One region of the Sediminibacillus dalangtanensis genome, then DNA from elsewhere that is predicted to be linked to it. Evidence: a T-box and tRNA genes for the amino acid it is inferred to sense, from the RefSeq annotation. Region 1 holds a T-box; the other holds one or more tRNA genes.
The links. The T-box of region 1 lies ahead of proS (proline--tRNA ligase). A T-box ahead of a tRNA ligase gene usually reads a tRNA of that ligase, here a tRNA-Pro.
Positions count from the first base shown of each region.

Region 1 (9,837 bases):
TACCTGTCACTTTATAGCCTGCCTGGCTCAGCTTATAAGAACCATAACCATCTCCGCAGCCAACGTCCAACACGGTAGCACCTGGATGCAAATAGTGATTCAGAAACGGGATAATCTCTTTTCTGCTGCCGGTATCCCACATACTTTTGCTGTTTTGATTCCAAAATGATGCCCTTTCATCCCACTGCTTCCCTGCCTCTTGATGCCAGTCAAACGTTTTGTCATCCACTTTGCTTTCCTCCTCCGTGTTTTAACAGTAAAGCTTACTAATCAAATGTAGTCAATTACTATTTTATCGTTTTTCCGCCCAGGACAAAAGGAGTATAGGCTAAAGCCGCCACGTCCTGTGGCAACGCCTGCATGACCCACATTGTTTGGGCCTCTGACAAGCTTAAGCAAAGCCTCGAAGTGGCGGCCTTTTGCCCTCGAGGGGGTAAGCGCTGGAGCTAGACATCTCTGAAATTTATACTTTCTTATCTGTCAAAAAAAGCGCATCAACAGATGCGCTTTTTTGTAATAGCAGATTATAAAGGTTGAACATTGGACGCCTGCGGACCGCGATCGCCTTCGACAATGTCGAATTCGACTTCCTGGCCTTCATCAAGCGTTTTAAAACCTTCAGTCTGGATAGCCGAGAAGTGTACGAATACATCGTCGCCATCTTCTCTTTCAATGAACCCAAACCCTTTATCGGCATTAAACCATTTGACTTTCCCTGTCATGAAAAAACCTCCTTCTTACAAAAAATGCGGGTAACGGATTAAAGCTATTCCCTTACATCTCTTTATTGTGAAAGAAATGGGAACGAAATATTCAACTCCCACTTTCTTTTCTTTATTTTCATTTCCACTTTTCCCTTCACCTAAACCAGGTGATAGCTATGATTACCTTTAAATACAAGTTGATTTTTCTCTTAAACCTCTGTTAAAATATATGCTTGCAAGAGACAATGTTATAATAGATCCCACCCTACATTTATATCTTGCAAATATGAATTGATAGGTGGTAATAAAATGGAAAACCAAGAAAAGTATCAAGTATTATTGTATTATAACTATGTTCCAATCGATGATCCGGAGACCTATGCAGCCGAGCATCTCAAGTATTGTAAAGAACTCGGCTTGAAAGGTCGCATTCTGGTTGCCGAAGAAGGTATCAACGGCACGGTCTCTGGAACAGTGGAACAAACCAATAAATATATGGACGACATGCACGCTGATCCTCGTTTTGCCGAAATGGTCTTCAAAGTAGATGAATCTGACGGCCATGCGTTCAAAAAAATGCATGTACGTCAGCGTCCCGAGCTTGTTACACTCCGTCTCGAGGATGACGTTGACCCGAATGAAACAACCGGCCAATATTTAAGTCCCCAAGAATTTTATGAAGCCATGCGGGATGAAAATACGGTTGTTTTAGATGCACGGAATGATTATGAGTATGACCTTGGCCACTTCCGCGGTGCCATCCGTCCTGATATTGAAACATTCCGGGAATTACCTGAATGGGTGAAAGAAAATAAAGACAAATTAGAAGGCAAAAAAGTCCTTACCTACTGTACCGGCGGTATCCGCTGCGAGAAATTTTCTGGATGGCTGGTAAAGGAAGGATTTGAAGATGTCGGCCAATTACATGGCGGAATCGTTAGCTATGGAAAAGATCCGGAAGTACAAGGCGAGCTGTGGGACGGACAGCTTTACGTGTTTGATGAACGGATTTCCGTACCGGTCAACCGTAAAGAACATGTAGTAGTAGGAAAAGACTTCTTTGATGGGAAGCCTTGTGAACGCTATGTAAACTGTGCAAACCCTGAATGTAACCGCCAATTCCTTTGCTCAGAAGAGAATGAGCATAAGTACATGCGCGGATGTACGCATGAATGCCGTGTATCACCACGCAACATGTATGTGGAAGAGCACAATTTATCTGAGGAAGAAATCCAAGCAAGACTGGAAAGAATCGAACGTGAAGATGGAGTAGCCCATCAATAAGTCTGGTTTCCTTTCAAAGTGCTAATCAAGCGTTATCTAAAGAGGAACACCACATGTGAAAGACGGCCGTACTGGTCGTCTTTTTTTAAGGGGGAATTCTTGTTACATACTGTATGTGGTGATGCCCCTGCCTTGATTTAGATAATTGCTTAAAACTACGGTAAAAGATCGGGATAGAGTACAACCCCATTTTGTCACCGAATTATCGGGGATTAGTGATAGACTTTTATGGTAGCAAGCGGTTGGCTCTTTAGAGCGAAAAAGCGTAGCAGAGGAAATAAGCGAGACTCCTGCGGAAATACGGGCGATCGAGACCCCACAGCGGGCTTTGCGAGGAGGCTTGGGCGTTCGTCCGCGGAAAGCGAGTTTTATTTCCTCTGCGGCCTAAGTGTAATCGCTATTTTTATGGAATAAGCCTTTCGATAAAGAGTTGGTCGAGCAAAAAACCACCCCGCAGCATTTGCAGAGAAACGGGAAATCCGAGAGCTATACCCTGCATAAGGTGCCAAAAAGCTGGATTCTATAGAGATTTGAGCATCCTTTATCAGATCTGTTACTCGATTATGCTATCCTTCAATAAAGGAGGCGTTTTGCATGAACATATACGATTTTTCTGCCACTTCGATTTCAGGCGAAGAATTACCGCTTCAAAAGTATAAAGGAAAGGCGATGTTGATCGTCAATACGGCCAGCAAATGTGGATTTACACCTCAGTATCAAGGCTTGCAACAGTTGTATGATAAATTCCAGGATGATGGTTTAGTCGTGCTGGGCTTTCCCAGCAATCAGTTTATGAATCAGGAGCCAGGTTCAGAGGAAACAATCCAAACCTTCTGCGAAGTAAATTATGGGGTAACCTTTCCATTGTTCAGCAAAATCGACGTCAAAGGAAAAAACGCCCATCCACTTTTTGCTTATTTAAGTAAGCAAGCTCCTGGCATCCTTTCCGGACAAATCAAGTGGAACTTCACTAAGTTTTTAGTCGATAAGGACGGACATGTCGTTAAACGATACGCCCCGTCGACCAAACCAGAGAGTATAGAAACGGACATCCAACAGCTTCTTTCTTCCTAAAAGGCTGCGGCCTCCCCCCGAAGGGAGAAGCCGCAGCCTTAAGTTATTGATCTTTTTCCTTTTCTTTATCGGTTTCGATATCTTTATAAGAAGTCGTTTTCTTTCTGTCCGCTTTTTCATCTTTTTCTACCTGATCAATCGGGAAATCCTCCTGCGGTTCAGCAAACGTATCACGTTTATCCTGTTTTTCTTTGGACTCCTTGAACTTGATTTCATCCTTTTGGTCCGGGAGCATGCTGCCCCTCTCACGTTCCGACTTGTCCATGCTACCACCCTCCACTATGAAGTGTTTCTTTACTGTTCCCTTCAGGGGCAGGAGGACAAACCTGTTTCTGCGTCTTCCTTTTATGCTTTTTTTGATTAGCCATAGACCCCAGCAACTAGCGGAGACTTCCTTTGCCTCCGTACCGTGATTTTCGGGTATCCTCCGCTTTTTTATTAATATGCTTTAGCCCAGTAGACCAGCTCTTTTGCTGGTTTTTGGCAGCAGACACAGGTGTCCGCGACTTTTTCCTGTTCAAACGGGATACAGCGGGAAGTTGCGGTGGTTTCATCTTTTATTTGATCCTCGCATTGCTGATCTCCGCACCACATTGCTTTAATAAACCCGGGATTTTGCTCCAAATTCTGTTTGAACTCCTCCATGTTTGTCGCAACACTGGTTTTCTCTTCGCGATGCTTCTTGGCCTTTTCAAACAAGTTCCGCTGGATATCCTCCAACAATTCCGGGATGGCCTTTTCCAGTTCACCGATCGGTGTAAACAATTTCTCACCGGTATCTCTGCGGACCAATACAGCTTGCCCTTTTTCGATATCCTTCGGTCCGATTTCCAACCGGATCGGAACACCTTTCATCTCATACTCATTGAATTTCCAACCAGGCATCTTATCACTGGCATCGATGTCGACCCGGGCGATGTTGCCAAGCTGTTCTTTCAACTGATACGCCTTGTCGAGCACCCCTTCTTTATGTTGGGCGACTGGTACAATCATCACTTGCTTAGCGGCGATTTTCGGCGGGACTACCAGGCCGCGGTTATCCCCGTGAACCATGATCATGGCTCCGATCGATCTAGTCGTGAACCCCCAGGATGTTTGATGAACAGGCTGCAATTCACCCGCTTCATCGGTAAAGCGGATATCGAACGCTTCTGCAAAACCGGTCCCCAAATGGTGGGATGTTCCCGCCTGCAGTGCTTTCCCATCATGCATCAAGCTTTCAATCGTCAACGTATAAGCTGCCCCAGCAAACTTTTCTTTCTCTGTTTTCTTTCCTTTTAGAACAGGAATCGCCATGTAATCCTCGAAAACACTCGCATACACATCGAGCATTTGCCGTGTTTCCTTCGCCGCATCTTCTTCAGACGCATGACAAGTATGTCCTTCCTGCCACAGGAATTCAAGGGAGCGAAGAAACGGCCTGGTCGTTTTTTCCCAGCGCACAACGTTACTCCATTGATTGTACAGCTTTGGTAAATCGCGGTAGGAGTGAATGATTTTTGCATAATGCTCAGCAAAAAGCACCTCGGAGGTCGGACGGACAACCAGTCGCTCTTGTAGCTCTTCATCACCGCCGTGTGTTACCCAGGCAACCTCCGGAGCAAATCCCTCGATATGGTCTTTTTCTTTTTGCAGCATACTTTCCGGGATGAACAGTGGAAAATACATATTTTCATGCCCGGTTTCTTTTATTTTTGCATCGAGAATGTCCCGGATGTTTTCCCAAATTGCGTATCCTTCAGGTCTGATGATCATCGATCCTCGTACAGGACCGTAATCGACCAAGTCAGCCTGCTTTACGACGTCCGTGTACCATTGGGCAAAATCGTCTTCCATTGCGGTGACTTTTTCTACAAATTGCTTGTTCTTTTTGGCCATTTTCAACCACCTTTTCTTTTCCTATTTTCCGTTAGTACGTTGATAAACAAAAAACCCCGATCCCTAAAAAGGGACCGAGGTCTGGTGGTACCACCCTTGTTCACAGTTACCTGTGCACTCTTTCTTTGATAACGGATGTCTCCGCTTGTATCTTATCGATACTGAGCTCCAAGGCAGGTTCCTGGATAGCTGTACGGAAATTCTCACCAACCATTTCCTCTCTGCGGCACCGCTACTTCCAGTACTAATCCTTGTCATTGCTTTTCGTAAATTCAAATGTATAAATACTATATGAATTAACCGGCTCCTTGTCAAGTTGTCCAGGCTACGCGGTAAAGGTCAGGCCCCTTGTGGCATATTCAGGACCACGACACCAATTACAATAGCCGTCACTCCAACCAGCGTTTGAATAGAAAATTGCTCTTTCCAAAATACAATGCCAATCATCACGGTCATCACGGTGCCGATGCCGGCCCACAAAGCATAAGTAAGCCCCATTGGCAGTTCTTTCAACGCCAATGCCAGAAAATAAAAGGATGCACCATAACTCATGATCGCCATTACACCCGGAATCAGCTTTGTAAACCCTGCAGACATCTTCAACATCGAGCTTCCGACGATCTCACTGATAATGGCTCCTGCCAATAGTAAATATGCCATCTTGAATACCTCCCTGCTTCCGTTTTCTGATTTTCTTTCCCGGATTCCCGGTTAAAAAACCAATAAACTATAAACGTTTTTATCGTTTATTTATACAAAAATCAAAGAATAAAAGCGTCTTATCTTTTATTCTCTGGTACCAATCCATATAACAGGATATCGACAATTTGGGACAAAGCTTCTGCTACGGTTATGTTGTTTTTATTGAAAAAGTGCTGGTCTAACGTCGTATTGATTGCCTCGATCAGCACCTTCATGATAACAGGAATCGAGTAGTTGGAAACAATTTCACCCGTTTCGATGCCCTGCTCGATCAATTTCTGCAAATCATCCCAGTCTTCTTCCAGTGCATCTTCCATCTTCACCCATTGATCGGGATAATACCGTTTCATTTCATCCAGTATCGGGCGATCATAGATTTGGTGATATTCCGGCAGCACTTGCATCAATTGCTTGATTTTGTCGATGAATGAAATAGAATCATCAGCCATCAATTGATTCGTCTTCTGATCTGTCTCTTCTAAAATATTATCTACGATGGTTTCAATTATTTCTTCCTTCGAGGAAAAATGCTCATAAATCGTTTTTTTACTAATCCCTAGTTGGTTGGTAATATCATCTACCGTGAAACGCATCCCGCTTTGCTGTATTTCCTCGACAACCTGCTTGATAATTCTTTCTTTCACGCTATGACCCCTTCTAGATTATCTCCATGAATAAAATAAATCATGGAAACTTATTCAGTTTTTCTAGTTTCCATTTTATCTAGGTTTCTTCCAGTTGTCAAACTTTTCGTTTTTGCTGAAACACTGCTACCCTACTTGGCCGCCGTATCTTTCAGCGAGCTCATCGGCAAGCTCGGCAATTAGCTCGATATTCCATTCCGCCTTACGGTTATCCGCTATTTCCAGCCAAAGCCTTCCGTGTTTTGGCCAATAGGTGACCTCGAGTACCCCTTTTTGTCTTTCTTTTTTTGCGTGCCAATGGTAACAGCCTTTTTTTGTACTTAAGGTGGTTCTTTGGGTGATGGTCAAAGCAAAGCGCTCGATCAGTTCTTCGATTTCATCGCAAATGAACTGTTCATCCATAGGCTTTACATTGCCTAAATTACTTTCAAAGATTTCATACGTAATCACCGAATCCCTCCTATGGTTATCTTACCACTAGACAATCATCTTTGGGATATTGAAAAATATACGGCATTATTCCATCTGATTACTACGTTTCCTTGTGCTAGAGAATAACGTTGCTAAAAATTTTCCATCGAGCAGTAAAAAACCGCAAAACCCTCAAGGCAGGGCTGCCCGGTTTTCTTTGCATTTAGTGCTTCAAGCCAGGTTTTTCAACAAGTTGGCCATTTCTATTGCTGAAACAGCTGCTTCTGCTCCTTTGTTGCCGGCTTTTGTCCCGGCCCTTTCGATCGCTTGTTCAATCGTATCTGTCGTCAGCACCCCAAAAATAACCGGCAGATCCTCCTGTATGGAAACATTTGCTACTCCTTTTGAAACTTCACTGCTTACATAATCAAAATGTGGAGTCGATCCCCTGATAACCGTCCCTAGGGCAATCACCGCATCATACTTTTTGGAAGCAGCCATTTTTTTCGTAACCAACGGTATTTCGAACGCGCCAGGAACCCAGGCAACCGATACATCGTCTTCCGACACTCCGTGTCTCCTCAATGCATCCTGGGCACCGCTTAATAATTTGTTGGTGATGAACTCATTGAACCTTCCAACCACGATTCCGATCTTTAAATCTGTACCTACCAGGTTTCCTTCATAAACATTTGTCATTTTATTATCCTCCTTGAAATCAGTTGCTGCTGGGAAAATCAAATAAATGGTCAAGCTTTGCTTTTTTCGTTTGCAAGTATCTTTCATTGTTTTTGTTTGCCGGTATTTGGATTGCTTTTCTTTCCGTCACTTCCAACCCATAATCGCTCAACCCGGAAATTTTCCGCGGGTTATTGGTCAATAGCTGCAGCTTCCGGACGCCAAGGTCCTTTAACATTTGGGCACTAACTGCATAGTCTCGTAAGTCTGCTGGAAAACCCAGCTGGTGGTTTGCTTCGACAGTGTCAAAACCTTGCTCCTGCAGCTTGTAAGCCTTCAGTTTATTCAGCAAGCCAATTCCTCTACCTTCCTGACGCATGTATATCAGCACGCCAGTTCCAGCTGCCTCGATCTCTTGCAGAGCCTGCTCGAGCTGTGGTCCGCAATCACAGCGATGGGAACCAAAAACATCTCCCGTCAAACATTCTGAGTGAATCCGCACGAGGACAGGTTTCTCTGGACTTATCTCACCCTTGAAAAGGGCGAGGTGCTCCTTGCCTGTGAATTTTTCCGTGTAAGCAGTGAGATTAAATTCCCCATAGGCTGTCGGCAGCTTGATCGTTATTTCTTTATTGATCAAGATATCATTCACTTTACGGTAGGCAACTAAGTCTTGAATGGTGATCAGCGATAAGTCAAACCGTTCTGCCATTTTCTCCAACTCCGGCAGCCTCGCCATGGTGCCATCCCCGTTCATGATTTCACAGATCACGCCTGCGGGCTTAGAACCTGCAAGTTTCGCCAGGTCGACTGCAGCCTCCGTATGACCCGTACGCTCGAGAACACCGGCCTGTTTGGCGACCAACGGGAACACGTGACCCGGCCGTTTAAAAGCAGCCGCTTCTGTCTTCTCCTCAATCAATTTTTGGATGGTCAGTGCCCGGTCGTAAGCACTGATTCCTGTGTCGGTTTCCTCGTGGTCGATACTGATGGTAAACGCCGTTCCATAGGTGTCGCTGTTTTCTTCCACCATAGCCGGCAGACGCAATTTATCGGCCAGCTCTTTGTCCATCGGGGCACAGATGAGCCCCCTGCCTTCCTTGGCCATGAAGTTGATCGATTCAGGAGTGGCATGCTCTGCAAGCATAACCAAATCCCCTTCGTTTTCCCGGTTTTCATCGTCAACGACAATGACCATTTTTCCTGCCCGCAAGTCTTGTAATGCCTCGTCTATCGTTTGGAACATAACTAGTCCTCCTAATCTAAAAAGCCAAATTGCTGTAGTTTTTCCGCGGTTACTTTCCCGGCCGTTCCTTCTGCAGAAGATTGATATTTTGCCGCCAGGAGACGATCGATGTATTTTGCCAGCACGTCATATTCCAGGTTGACGGTTTCTCCTGTCTGCTTTTCAGCGAGAATGGTTGCCCGCTGCGTTTCGGGAATCAACGAGATCGTAAAAGCCGATGGATGGACGGCAAACACGGTCAAGGAAGTGCCGTCCACTGCGACTGACCCCTTTTCCGAAAGATATGGTATCCCCTCTGAGGAGACTTCGATGGTTATATAAACTGCATTTGCTTCTTTCCATTTATGGGTGATGATACCTACCGCGTCTACATGCCCGGAGACAAAATGCCCCCCGAATCGATCCTGAGCACGCATGGCCCGTTCCAAATTAACGTAAGTTCCAGGAGCGACATCGGACAGCGAGGAGGTACGGAATGTTTCGGGAATGATGTCCACCGTAAAGTCAGTCTCTTGAAAAGACGTGACGGTCAGACAGACACCATTCACCGAAATACTGTCGCCTATTCTCACATCGCTTGTCACCGTTTCAGCCGCTATGTTCATCGTCAACGACTCCTGCTTGCGATGAATGGATGTTACTTTTCCCTTTTCTTCGACAATACCAGTAAACAATCACTCCGCCTCCTTTTTTGGTATGGCAATGACTTTGAGGTCGCCGCCGATTTTTTCGACCGATTTAATGTCCAGCTGTTTTGCTTGTCCCATCCGTTCCGGCGAGACACCACCCACCACTGAAATGGCATCACTGCCACCAAGAAGGAGCGGAGCAATATACCAATGACACTCATCAAACAATCCTGTTTCGATAAAAGAGCCATGAACGGCACTTCCGCCTTCTACATAGACAGACTGAACACCCTCATCTCCCAGCAGTTTCAACACGGAGTCCAGTTCTACTTTCTTTGTGCCGAGCTGGAATACTTTCACATGCGGTTTTATCAGCTTGGATTGCTCCGTGTCGGCTGAGGAGCCACAAATCAACCACGTTGGCGCTTCGGGACTAGTCAGCAGGTGGCTGCCAGCAGGAATGCGCAAATCGCTGTCCAGCACAATACGGATCGGCTGTTTGCCGCCTTCCGGAAGCCTGACAGTCAGGCGCGGGTCATCTGCCATTACTGTTCCAATACCGACCAGAACAGCGTCATGAAGGTCAC
Region 1 covers NZ_CP046956.1:231,623-241,459, reverse strand. The annotation lists gene ERJ70_RS01315 (class I SAM-dependent methyltransferase) at 1-229, opposite strand, end outside; gene ERJ70_RS01310 (cold shock domain-containing protein) at 525-722, opposite strand; gene trhO (oxygen-dependent tRNA uridine(34) hydroxylase TrhO) at 1,014-1,988, shown strand; gene ERJ70_RS01300 (glutathione peroxidase) at 2,583-3,062, shown strand; gene ERJ70_RS01295 (hypothetical protein) at 3,106-3,327, opposite strand; gene proS (proline--tRNA ligase) at 3,501-4,940, opposite strand; T-box leader at 5,007-5,207, opposite strand; gene ERJ70_RS01285 (DMT family transporter) at 5,280-5,600, opposite strand; gene ERJ70_RS01280 (TetR/AcrR family transcriptional regulator) at 5,720-6,286, opposite strand; gene ERJ70_RS01275 (hypothetical protein) at 6,413-6,736, opposite strand; gene ribH (6,7-dimethyl-8-ribityllumazine synthase) at 6,929-7,396, opposite strand; gene ERJ70_RS01265 (bifunctional 3,4-dihydroxy-2-butanone-4-phosphate synthase/GTP cyclohydrolase II) at 7,416-8,621, opposite strand; gene ribE (riboflavin synthase) at 8,633-9,295, opposite strand; gene ribD (bifunctional diaminohydroxyphosphoribosylaminopyrimidine deaminase/5-amino-6-(5-phosphoribosylamino)uracil reductase RibD) at 9,296-9,837, opposite strand, start outside.

Region 2 (9,837 bases), 260 kb from region 1:
CAAGTAACCACGCTTTTCATCAAACGCATAATTGATTCTTTCTTCCAGCCAATCATCAAAGGTAAATGCCTGTTCAAGTGCTTTTTCCAGTTGAAAACCCGGAAAATACAATTGAATCCGGATGTGATCTTCTTCATTCACCATTACCGATACTTGCTCATTGCTCGATATCAAGGCGGCAGCCTCTTCATCGTTCTCTGCCAAATGAGGGCTGATTAGGTGTTTTTCAACTAAAACTTTTTTCTCAATCGGCTTCAAGTCACGCATTTTAACGAGCGCCAGGTCATTATAGTTGGAAAAAGATTGATGCTCATATTCCTTCTGGAAAAACAAAAGCACTTTTTCCAAATCAGCCGAATCGGCAATGATCGGGAAAGGAACTTGTTCAAAGTTTCTTGCCAGGCGAATACGACTACTCATCACAATGTCACTATCCGGGCCTTCTTCCTTCATCCATGGACTGATTGCTTCATTCATAAATTGCTGTAAGCTCATTCTTCCTCACCTTCCCCGTCACGGTTAAGGTCTTTTTCCAATTGTTTAATTTTATCTCTCACCTCAGCAGCGCTTTCAAACTCTTCGTTGGCAATTAACTGCTTCAGTTGTTCACGGTACTCGCTTAACTTCCGTTTCTGTTGAATACCACTTCCAATTCTGGAAGGTATTTTTCCATGATGGGTTGTGTTCCCACTGTGAACACGGCGAAACACCGGATTGAGCCGATCAGAAAAGGTTTGATAACAATGTGCGCAACCAAACTTACCTATTCTGGCAAACTCCTGATAGGTCATGCCGCATTTCGGACAAGTGAGCCCCTTTTCAGAAGGTACACTGCTCGTATGCTGTTCACTAAAACCTGATCCAGCATCAAAATTAAACAAACCGGACAATAAATTATGCAAAGAGTATGCTTCGTCTTCATATCCCATATACCCTTTTTCTTTCGCACAATATTCACATACATGGATTTCTGTTTTATTACCATTGACAATTTTTGAAAAATGCAAGGTAGCTGGACGTTCATGGCATTCTTGGCACTCCATGCCAACTCCCCCTTCTGCCTAATATTTTAGAGTTGCAAGCATTGCGGTCATTATGCGGGACCGCACCTCATCACGAACCGGCAGTTGAAAGGCAAGAGTGCTGCGATCGATGGCACTTGCCATCATCTTTGCCTCACGTTTGGTAATCAACTCTTCCTCCAGCATTCGCTCCAATATATCCACAGCAGCCTGCTGTGTTACCGCAGGTTGAATCATTTTAATAATATCATCGATCAATTTTGCTTTATCTTCATTTTCAATTCTAATGATGCGAATATAGCCTCCGCCTCCACGTTTACTTTCGACTATATAGCCCCTTTCCACAGTAAAGCGGGTTTTAATCACATAATTTATCTGAGAAGGCACACACTGGAATTGGTTCGCTATTTCACTTCTTTTAATTTCAACCGCATTTTTATTATTCTCACGCAGAATCTCTTTTAAGTAACGCTCAATTACATCAGATATGTTACTCATTTGCCCTCCCCTCCTCAGCTTTGACTTTGACTATCTTTGACTTTACTTTTATTATACTCATCTTTTCCTGGGATGCAAATAAAAAAGTTCAGTAAATATCTTTTCCTTAAAAAGAATGAATAAACTTCCGTAATTTGATTTTTTGTTCTTGTTTTATATGAATTCTTCTTATGAATGAATAATCCCTTCAAATTTCCTTTACCCTTTTTAAATGTTCGAGGGAAGACATTTCTTCGATCAATTGATACTTATCAATTTGTGTTTTATTTTCTAGTTCGATAAACAGACTTCTTGCATCATCCTCTGCTCTTTCTACTTCCATTTTTTCAATTTTTGATTGATATCTTTCAAAAATACGAAGCAGGCTTTCAATTTTCAACCCTTCCTCGACAATCAATTCAAAATGAAGATTTGCCCGTTTTTTTAAAAATATTCTCTCCACCTGTTGCAGAAATACTAAGCTAAGCAAAATAATTAACGTAGCTACTGCAGCCAGGCTATACATCCCCGCACCTACTACAAGGCCAAGACCAGCAACCGCCCAAATGGATGCTGCTGTTGTTAAACCTCGGATATTAATTCCATGAACCATAATCGTCCCGGCACCCAAAAATCCTATTCCGCTAATCACGTAAGAGGGGATACGTGCAGGGTCAAATCGAACATTATCATACTTCTCCATAAATGTTTCAAACCCATATATGGATAAAAGCATCATCAAGCAGGACCCTACCCCCACTAATATATGGGTTCTAAAGCCTGCGGCATGGTTATTCCACTCTCTTTCAAATCCGATGAGGCCGGACAGCAGCAGGGCTACAAATAAACGGATTATCATTAAAGTAAAATCTTCATGAATTAAACTAGATAATTGCACTATACTTCCCCCTTCTTCTAATGAACTAAATACCCTTTACTGGCTAATTGAAATCGGGCTTTCTTTTATCTTATGTAGGAACGATGAATGGGAATGATTGTTTCTATTTTAAATTCTAACGACTCTTTTTAAAACTTTTTCTTCGTTTTTCCTTCCGAAAAGCAGGCCGATTTATATAACACAAAAAGACATCCTTGAACGAGACTGACTCATTCAAGGATGTCTTTGTTTGCCTGGCGGCGTCCTACTCTCGCAGGGGCAAAGCCCCAACTACCATGGGCGCTGGAGAGCTTAACTACTGTGTTCGGCATGGGAACAGGTGTGGCCTCTCCGCTATTGCCACCAGACCTGCAGGATGCAGGTCGTTCTGTGTTGTTCACAGGACGTGAACGGTTTTAACAGAACTTCCTTTGTGTACAACTTTAGAAAGTGTACCTTCAAAACTAGATAAGAAGGAAGACATCAACGAACTTCACACGTTTGAATCCAGCTCTGCGGGCTAGATGCTCGCGTCATAAGTCATTCCCCTACAAGCCCATAAAGCAGGGCTTTTCGGTGACTGGCTTATGCGTGTCGCATCTGACCAAGCCCGCGACGCTTTTTGTTTTAATCCAGTTACGGCTCCTAACAGCTAGTGTATAGTTCATCCAGCTTTTCGTACGCTCAAAGCGGCGTACTACCATCTGGCTGATCTATCCATACGCTGTTGACCAGTCGCCTTCACTTTTTGTTTTAAGTTAAGTCCTCGATCGATTAGTATCCGTCAGCTGCACGTGTCACCACGCTTCCACCTCGGACCTATCAACCTCATCGTCTCTGAGGGATCTTACTCATTTAAAATGATGGGAAGTCTCATCTAGAGGTGGGCTTCATGCTTAGATGCTTTCAGCACTTATCCCTTCCACACGTAGCTACCCAGCTATGCTCCTGGCGGAACAACTGGTACACCAGCGGTGTGTCCATCCCGGTCCTCTCGTACTAAGGACAGCTCCTCTCAAACTTCCAACGCCCACGACGGATAGGGACCGAACTGTCTCACGACGTTCTGAACCCAGCTCGCGTACCGCTTTAATGGGCGAACAGCCCAACCCTTGGGACCGACTACAGCCCCAGGATGCGATGAGCCGACATCGAGGTGCCAAACCTCCCCGTCGATGTGGACTCTTGGGGGAGATAAGCCTGTTATCCCCGGGGTAGCTTTTATCCGTTGAGCGACGGCCCTTCCATACGGCACCGCCGGATCACTAAGCCCGACTTTCGTCCCTGCTCGACTTGTAGGTCTCGCAGTCAAGCTCCCTTCTGCCTTTACACTCTGCGAATGATTTCCAACCATTCTGAGGGAACCTTTGGGCGCCTCCGTTACTCTTTGGGAGGCGACCGCCCCAGTCAAACTGCCCACCTGACACTGTCTCCGGACCGGATCACGGTCCTGGGTTAGAAGGTCCGTACAGCCAGGGTGGTATCCCACCGGCGCCTCCACCGAAGCTAGCGCTCCGGTTTCTAAGGCTCCCACCTATCCTGTACAAGCTGTACCAACATTCAATATCAGGCTACAGTAAAGCTCCACGGGGTCTTTCCGTCCTGTCGCGGGTAATGCGCATCTTCACGCATAGTATAATTTCACCGGGTCTCTCGTTGAGACAGTGCCCAAGTCGTTGCACCTTTCGTGCGGGTCGGAACTTACCCGACAAGGAATTTCGCTACCTTAGGACCGTTATAGTTACGGCCGCCGTTTACTGGGGCTTCGGTTCAACGCTTCGCCTTGCGGCTAACGCGTCCCCTTAACCTTCCAGCACCGGGCAGGTGTCAGCCCCTATACTTCGCCTTACGGCTTCGCAGAGACCTGTGTTTTTGCTAAACAGTCGCTTGGGCCTATTCACTGCGGCTTCTCGCAAAAGAAGCACCCCTTCTCCCGAAGTTACGGGGTCATTTTGCCGAGTTCCTTAACGAGAGTTCTCCCGATCACCTTAGGATTCTCTCCTCGCCTACCTGTGTCGGTTTGCGGTACGGGCACCTCTTTCCTCACTAGAGGCTTTTCTTGGCAGTGTGAAATCAGGAACTTCGGTACTTTATTTCCCTCCCCATCACAGCTTGAGATTGCCGGACGGATTTGCCTATCCGACTCTCTTACTGCTTGGGCGCACATGACCAGCAGTGCGCTTTCCTTATCCTTCTGCGTCCCCCCGTCGTTCAAACGGAAAGGAGGTGGTACAGGAATATCCACCTGTTGTCCATCGCCTACGCCTTTCGGCCTCGGCTTAGGTCCCGACTAACCCTGAGCGGACGAGCCTTCCTCAGGAAACCTTAGGCTTTCGGTGAAAGAGATTCTCACTCTTTTTTCGCTACTCATACCGGCATTCTCACTTCTAAGCGCTCCACCAGTCCTCACGGTCTGACTTCGCTGCACTTAGAACGCTCTCCTACCATTGTTCGCAAGAACAATCCGCAGCTTCGGTGATACGTTTAGCCCCGGTATATTTTCGGCGCAGAGTCACTCGACCAGTGAGCTATTACGCACTCTTTAAATGATGGCTGCTTCTAAGCCAACATCCTGGTTGTCTAAGCAACTCCACATCCTTTTCCACTTAACGTATACTTTGGGACCTTAGCTGGCGGTCTGGGCTGTTTCCCTTTCGACTATGAACCTTATCACCCATAGTCTGACTCCCAAGATCGAGTGGCTGGCATTCGGAGTTTGACTGAATTCGGTAACCCGATGAGGGCCCCTAGTCCAATCAGTGCTCTACCTCCAGTACTCAACTCTTGAGGCTAGCCCTAAAGCTATTTCGGAGAGAACCAGCTATCTCCGTGTTCGATTGGCATTTCACCCCTACCCACACCTCATCCCCGCGTTTTTCAACACGCGTGGGTTCGGGCCTCCAGTCAGTGTTACCTGACCTTCACCCTGGACATGGGTAGATCACACGGTTTCGGGTCTACGACCCCCTACTCTATTCGCCCTGTTCAGACTCGCTTTCGCTGCGGCTCCGTCTATCCGACTTAACCTTGCAGGAGATCGTAACTCGCCGGTTCATTCTACAAAAGGCACGCCGTCACCCATTAACGGGCTTCGACTACTTGTAGGCACACGGTTTCAGGTTCTCTTTCACTCCCCTTCCGGGGTGCTTTTCACCTTTCCCTCACGGTACTGGTTCACTATCGGTCACTAGGGAGTATTTAGCCTTGGGAGATGGTCCTCCCGGATTCCGACGGAATTCCTCGTGTTCCGCCGTACTCAGGATCCACTCCGGAGGAAACAATCTTTCAACTACAGGGCTCTTACCTTCTTTGGCTGATCGTTCCAAATCGATTCACTTAAATTGTTTCTTGGTAACTCCGATGGAGTGTCCTACAACCCCAGAGAGCAAGCTCTCTGGTTTGGGCTGTTTCCGTTTCGCTCGCCGCTACTTGGGAAATCGCATTTGCTTTCTCTTCCTCCGGGTACTGAGATGTTTCAGTTCCCCGGGTCTGCCTCACTTATCCTATGAATTCAGATAAGCGTCCTGCCCCATTACGGGCAGGGGGTTCCCCCATTCGGAAATTCCCGGATCAATGCCTACGTACGGCTCCCCGAGACATATCGGTGTTTGTCCCGTCCTTCATCGGCTCCTAGTGCCAAGGCATCCACCGTGCGCCCTTCTTCACTTAACTTATCGTTCGTGAATGACGTGTTACTTCAATGTCGTTGAATGTCTTGCATAGTCTAGTTCCGGCTCCTGCTGAGCAGTCGCCTTCACTTCCTATTTATCTTATCTAGTTTTCAAGGTACAAGTAATTAAGGGAATTGATCCCTCAAAACTGAACCAAACAACCAAGTATGTCCTGTGTTTAGCTCGTAAGAGCTATTCCTGTCCAGCTCCAGCACCCAGCGACTAGCACAACTTCCCTCACCTCCGTACGATAAGTCAACATCAGCTCACGCTGTTCGCTGTGTTTCCTTTATCTCCTTCGGTTCAGTCCAGTTTGTACGTCGCTACCCGGGTGCTTTCGCCTTTCGTATATCCTTAGAAAGGAGGTGATCCAGCCGCACCTTCCGATACGGCTACCTTGTTACGACTTCACCCCAATCATTGGCCCCACCTTCGGCGGCTGGCTCCAAAAAGGTTACCTCACCGACTTCGGGTGTTGCCAACTCTCGTGGTGTGACGGGCGGTGTGTACAAGGCCCGGGAACGTATTCACCGCGGCATGCTGATCCGCGATTACTAGCGATTCCGGCTTCATGCAGGCGAGTTGCAGCCTGCAATCCGAACTGAGAATGGTTTTATGGGATTTGCTTCACCTCGCGGTTTCGCTTCCCTTTGTACCATCCATTGTAGCACGTGTGTAGCCCAGGTCATAAGGGGCATGATGATTTGACGTCATCCCCACCTTCCTCCGGTTTGTCACCGGCAGTCACCCTAGAGTGCCCAACTGAATGCTGGCAACTAAGGTCAAGGGTTGCGCTCGTTGCGGGACTTAACCCAACATCTCACGACACGAGCTGACGACAACCATGCACCACCTGTCACTCTGTCCCCGAAGGGAAACCTCTATCTCTAGAGGGGTCAGAGGATGTCAAGACCTGGTAAGGTTCTTCGCGTTGCTTCGAATTAAACCACATGCTCCACCGCTTGTGCGGGCCCCCGTCAATTCTTTTGAGTTTCAGCCTTGCGGCCGTACTCCCCAGGCGGAGTGCTTAATGCGTTAACTTCAGCACTAAGGGGCGGAAACCCCCTAACACCTAGCACTCATCGTTTACGGCGTGGACTACCAGGGTATCTAATCCTGTTCGCTCCCCACGCTTTCGCGCCTCAGCGTCAGTTACAGACCAGAGAGCCGCCTTCGCCACTGGTGTTCCTCCACATATCTACGCATTTCACCGCTACACGTGGAATTCCGCTCTCCTCTTCTGTACTCAAGTTCCCCAGTTTCCAATGACCCTCCACGGTTAAGCCGTGGGCTTTCACATCAGACTTAAGGAACCGCCTGCGCGCGCTTTACGCCCAATAATTCCGGACAACGCTTGCCCCCTACGTATTACCGCGGCTGCTGGCACGTAGTTAGCCGGGGCTTCCTCGTCAGGTACCGTCAAGGTACCGCCTTGTTCAAACGGTACTTGTTCTTCCCTGACAACAGAACTTTACGATCCGAAGACCTTCATCGTTCACGCGGCGTTGCTCCGTCAGACTTTCGTCCATTGCGGAAGATTCCCTACTGCTGCCTCCCGTAGGAGTCTGGGCCGTGTCTCAGTCCCAGTGTGGCCGATCACCCTCTCAGGTCGGCTACGCATCGTTGCCTTGGTAGGCCATTACCCTACCAACTAGCTAATGCGCCGCGGGCCCATCTGTAAGTGACAGCCAAAAGGCCGCCTTTCAACCTTCCTCCATGCGGAGGAAGGTATTACCCGGTATTAGCCCCGGTTTCCCGGAGTTATCCCGATCTTACAGGCAGGTTGCCCACGTGTTACTCACCCGTCCGCCGCTCGTTCCACAGGCTTCACCCCGAAGGGATCTGCCTGCTTCCCGCGCTCGACTTGCATGTATTAGGCACGCCGCCAGCGTTCGTCCTGAGCCAAGATCAAACTCTCCATAAATGATGAGCTTGCTTGCTCGTTCAAAAACTAGCTTGTATATCTTGCTTGACATACTGGTTGTTTTGTTCAGTTTTCAAGGATCAAAAGTGGTGGAGCCTAGCGGGATCGAACCGCTGACCTCCTGCGTGCAAAGCAGGCGCTCTCCCAGCTGAGCTAAGGCCCCTTTATAGATGGTCGGGAAGACAGGATTTGAACCTGCGACCCCTTGGTCCCAAACCAAGTGCTCTACCAAGCTGAGCTACTTCCCGATAATGGCGCGCCCGAGAGGAGTCGAACCCCTAACCTCTTGATCCGTAGTCAAACGCTCTATCCAATTGAGCTACGGGCGCCCTAAGTGCCGAGGGCCGGACTCGAACCGGCACGGTAGAAACCTACCGCAGGATTTTAAGTCCTGTGCGTCTGCCAATTCCGCCACCTCGGCATGGCATGAAAGAACTGGAGCGGAAGACGGGATTCGAACCCGCGACCCCCACCTTGGCAAGGTGGTGTTCTACCACTGAACTACTTCCGCGTTAATGCGGGTGGAGGGACTTGAACCCCCACGTCGAAGACACTAGATCCTAAATCTAGCGCGTCTGCCAATTCCGCCACACCCGCTCGTTATAATATTTTGAAGTGATGAGCCATGGAGGATTCCGACGCCACAGGCTAGTCCTTGCACCACTGAATGGTGATGAAAAGCAAGGGGAACCACAGGTGAGAATCCAAACCATAACTTCTTTGATGAGCCATGGAGGATTCGAACCTCCGACCCTCTGATTAAAAGTCAGATGCTCTACCAACTGAGCTAATGGCTCATGGATTAACCAATGAAATATTAAATCATTTAGTACATAGAAAAACTGGTGCCGGCCAGAGGACTTGAACCCCCAACCTACTGATTACAAGTCAGTTGCTCTACCAATTGAGCTAGGCCGGCAAATGGTGGAGGATGCAGGGCTCGAACCTGCGACCCCCTGCTTGTAAGGCAGGTGCTCTCCCAGCTGAGCTAATCCTCCAAAAGCCTGGCGACGTCCTACTCTCGCAGGGGCAAAGCCCCAACTACCATGGGCGCTGGAGAGCTTAACTGCTGTGTTCGGCATGGGAACAGGTGTGGCCTCTCCGCTATTGTCACCAGACAATATGTAATTTTAAGGACAAGATATATTATATAAACATTAAGACTAAAAAGCAAGCCTTTTTTAAATGTATTTAACACTTGTTCCTTCAAAACTAGATAAGAAGGAAGACATCAACGAACTTCACACGTTTGAATCCAGCTCTGCGGGCTAGATGCTCGCGTCATAAGTCATTCCCCTACAAGCCCATAAAGCAGGGCTTTTCGGTGACTGGCTTATGCGTGTCGCATCTGACCAAGCCCGCGACGCTTTTTGTTTTAATCCAGTTACGGCTCCTAACAGCTAGTGTATAGTTCATCCAGCTTTTCGTACGCTCAAAGCGGCGTACTACCATCTGGCTGATCTATCCATACGCTGTTGACCAGTCGCCTTCACTTTTTGTTTTAAGTTAAGTCCTCGATCGATTAGTATCCGTCAGCTGCACGTGTCACCACGCTTCCACCTCGGACCTATCAACCTCATCGTCTCTGAGGGATCTTACTCATTTAAAATGATGGGAAGTCTCATCTAGAGGTGGGCTTCATGCTTAGATGCTTTCAGCACTTATCCCTTCCACACGTAGCTACCCAGCTATGCTCCTGGCGGAACAACTGGTACACCAGCGGTGTGTCCATCCCGGTCCTCTCGTACTAAGGACAGCTCCTCTCAAACTTCCAACGCCCACGACGGATAGGGACCGAACTGTCTCACGACGTTCTGAACCCAGCTCGCGTACCGCTTTAATGGGCGAACAGCCCAACCCTTGGGA
Region 2 covers NZ_CP046956.1:4,069,237-4,079,073, reverse strand. The annotation lists gene mcsB (protein-arginine kinase McsB) at 1-495, opposite strand, end outside; gene mcsA (protein-arginine kinase activator protein McsA) at 492-1,043, opposite strand; gene ERJ70_RS19810 (CtsR family transcriptional regulator) at 1,062-1,520, opposite strand; gene ERJ70_RS19805 (MgtC/SapB family protein) at 1,708-2,358, opposite strand; rRNA gene rrf (5S ribosomal RNA) at 2,629-2,744, opposite strand; rRNA gene ERJ70_RS19795 (23S ribosomal RNA) at 3,131-6,048, opposite strand; rRNA gene ERJ70_RS19790 (16S ribosomal RNA) at 6,406-7,971, opposite strand; tRNA gene ERJ70_RS19785 (tRNA-Ala) at 8,059-8,134, opposite strand; tRNA gene ERJ70_RS19780 (tRNA-Pro) at 8,143-8,219, opposite strand; tRNA gene ERJ70_RS19775 (tRNA-Arg) at 8,224-8,300, opposite strand; tRNA gene ERJ70_RS19770 (tRNA-Leu) at 8,307-8,392, opposite strand; tRNA gene ERJ70_RS19765 (tRNA-Gly) at 8,408-8,482, opposite strand; tRNA gene ERJ70_RS19760 (tRNA-Leu) at 8,488-8,568, opposite strand; tRNA gene ERJ70_RS19755 (tRNA-Lys) at 8,696-8,768, opposite strand; tRNA gene ERJ70_RS19750 (tRNA-Thr) at 8,815-8,890, opposite strand; tRNA gene ERJ70_RS19745 (tRNA-Val) at 8,894-8,969, opposite strand; rRNA gene rrf (5S ribosomal RNA) at 8,974-9,089, opposite strand; rRNA gene ERJ70_RS19735 (23S ribosomal RNA) at 9,474-9,837, opposite strand, start outside.
Region 2: it has a tRNA-Pro gene. The T-box ahead of proS (proline--tRNA ligase) is inferred to sense a tRNA for this amino acid. The anticodon was not compared.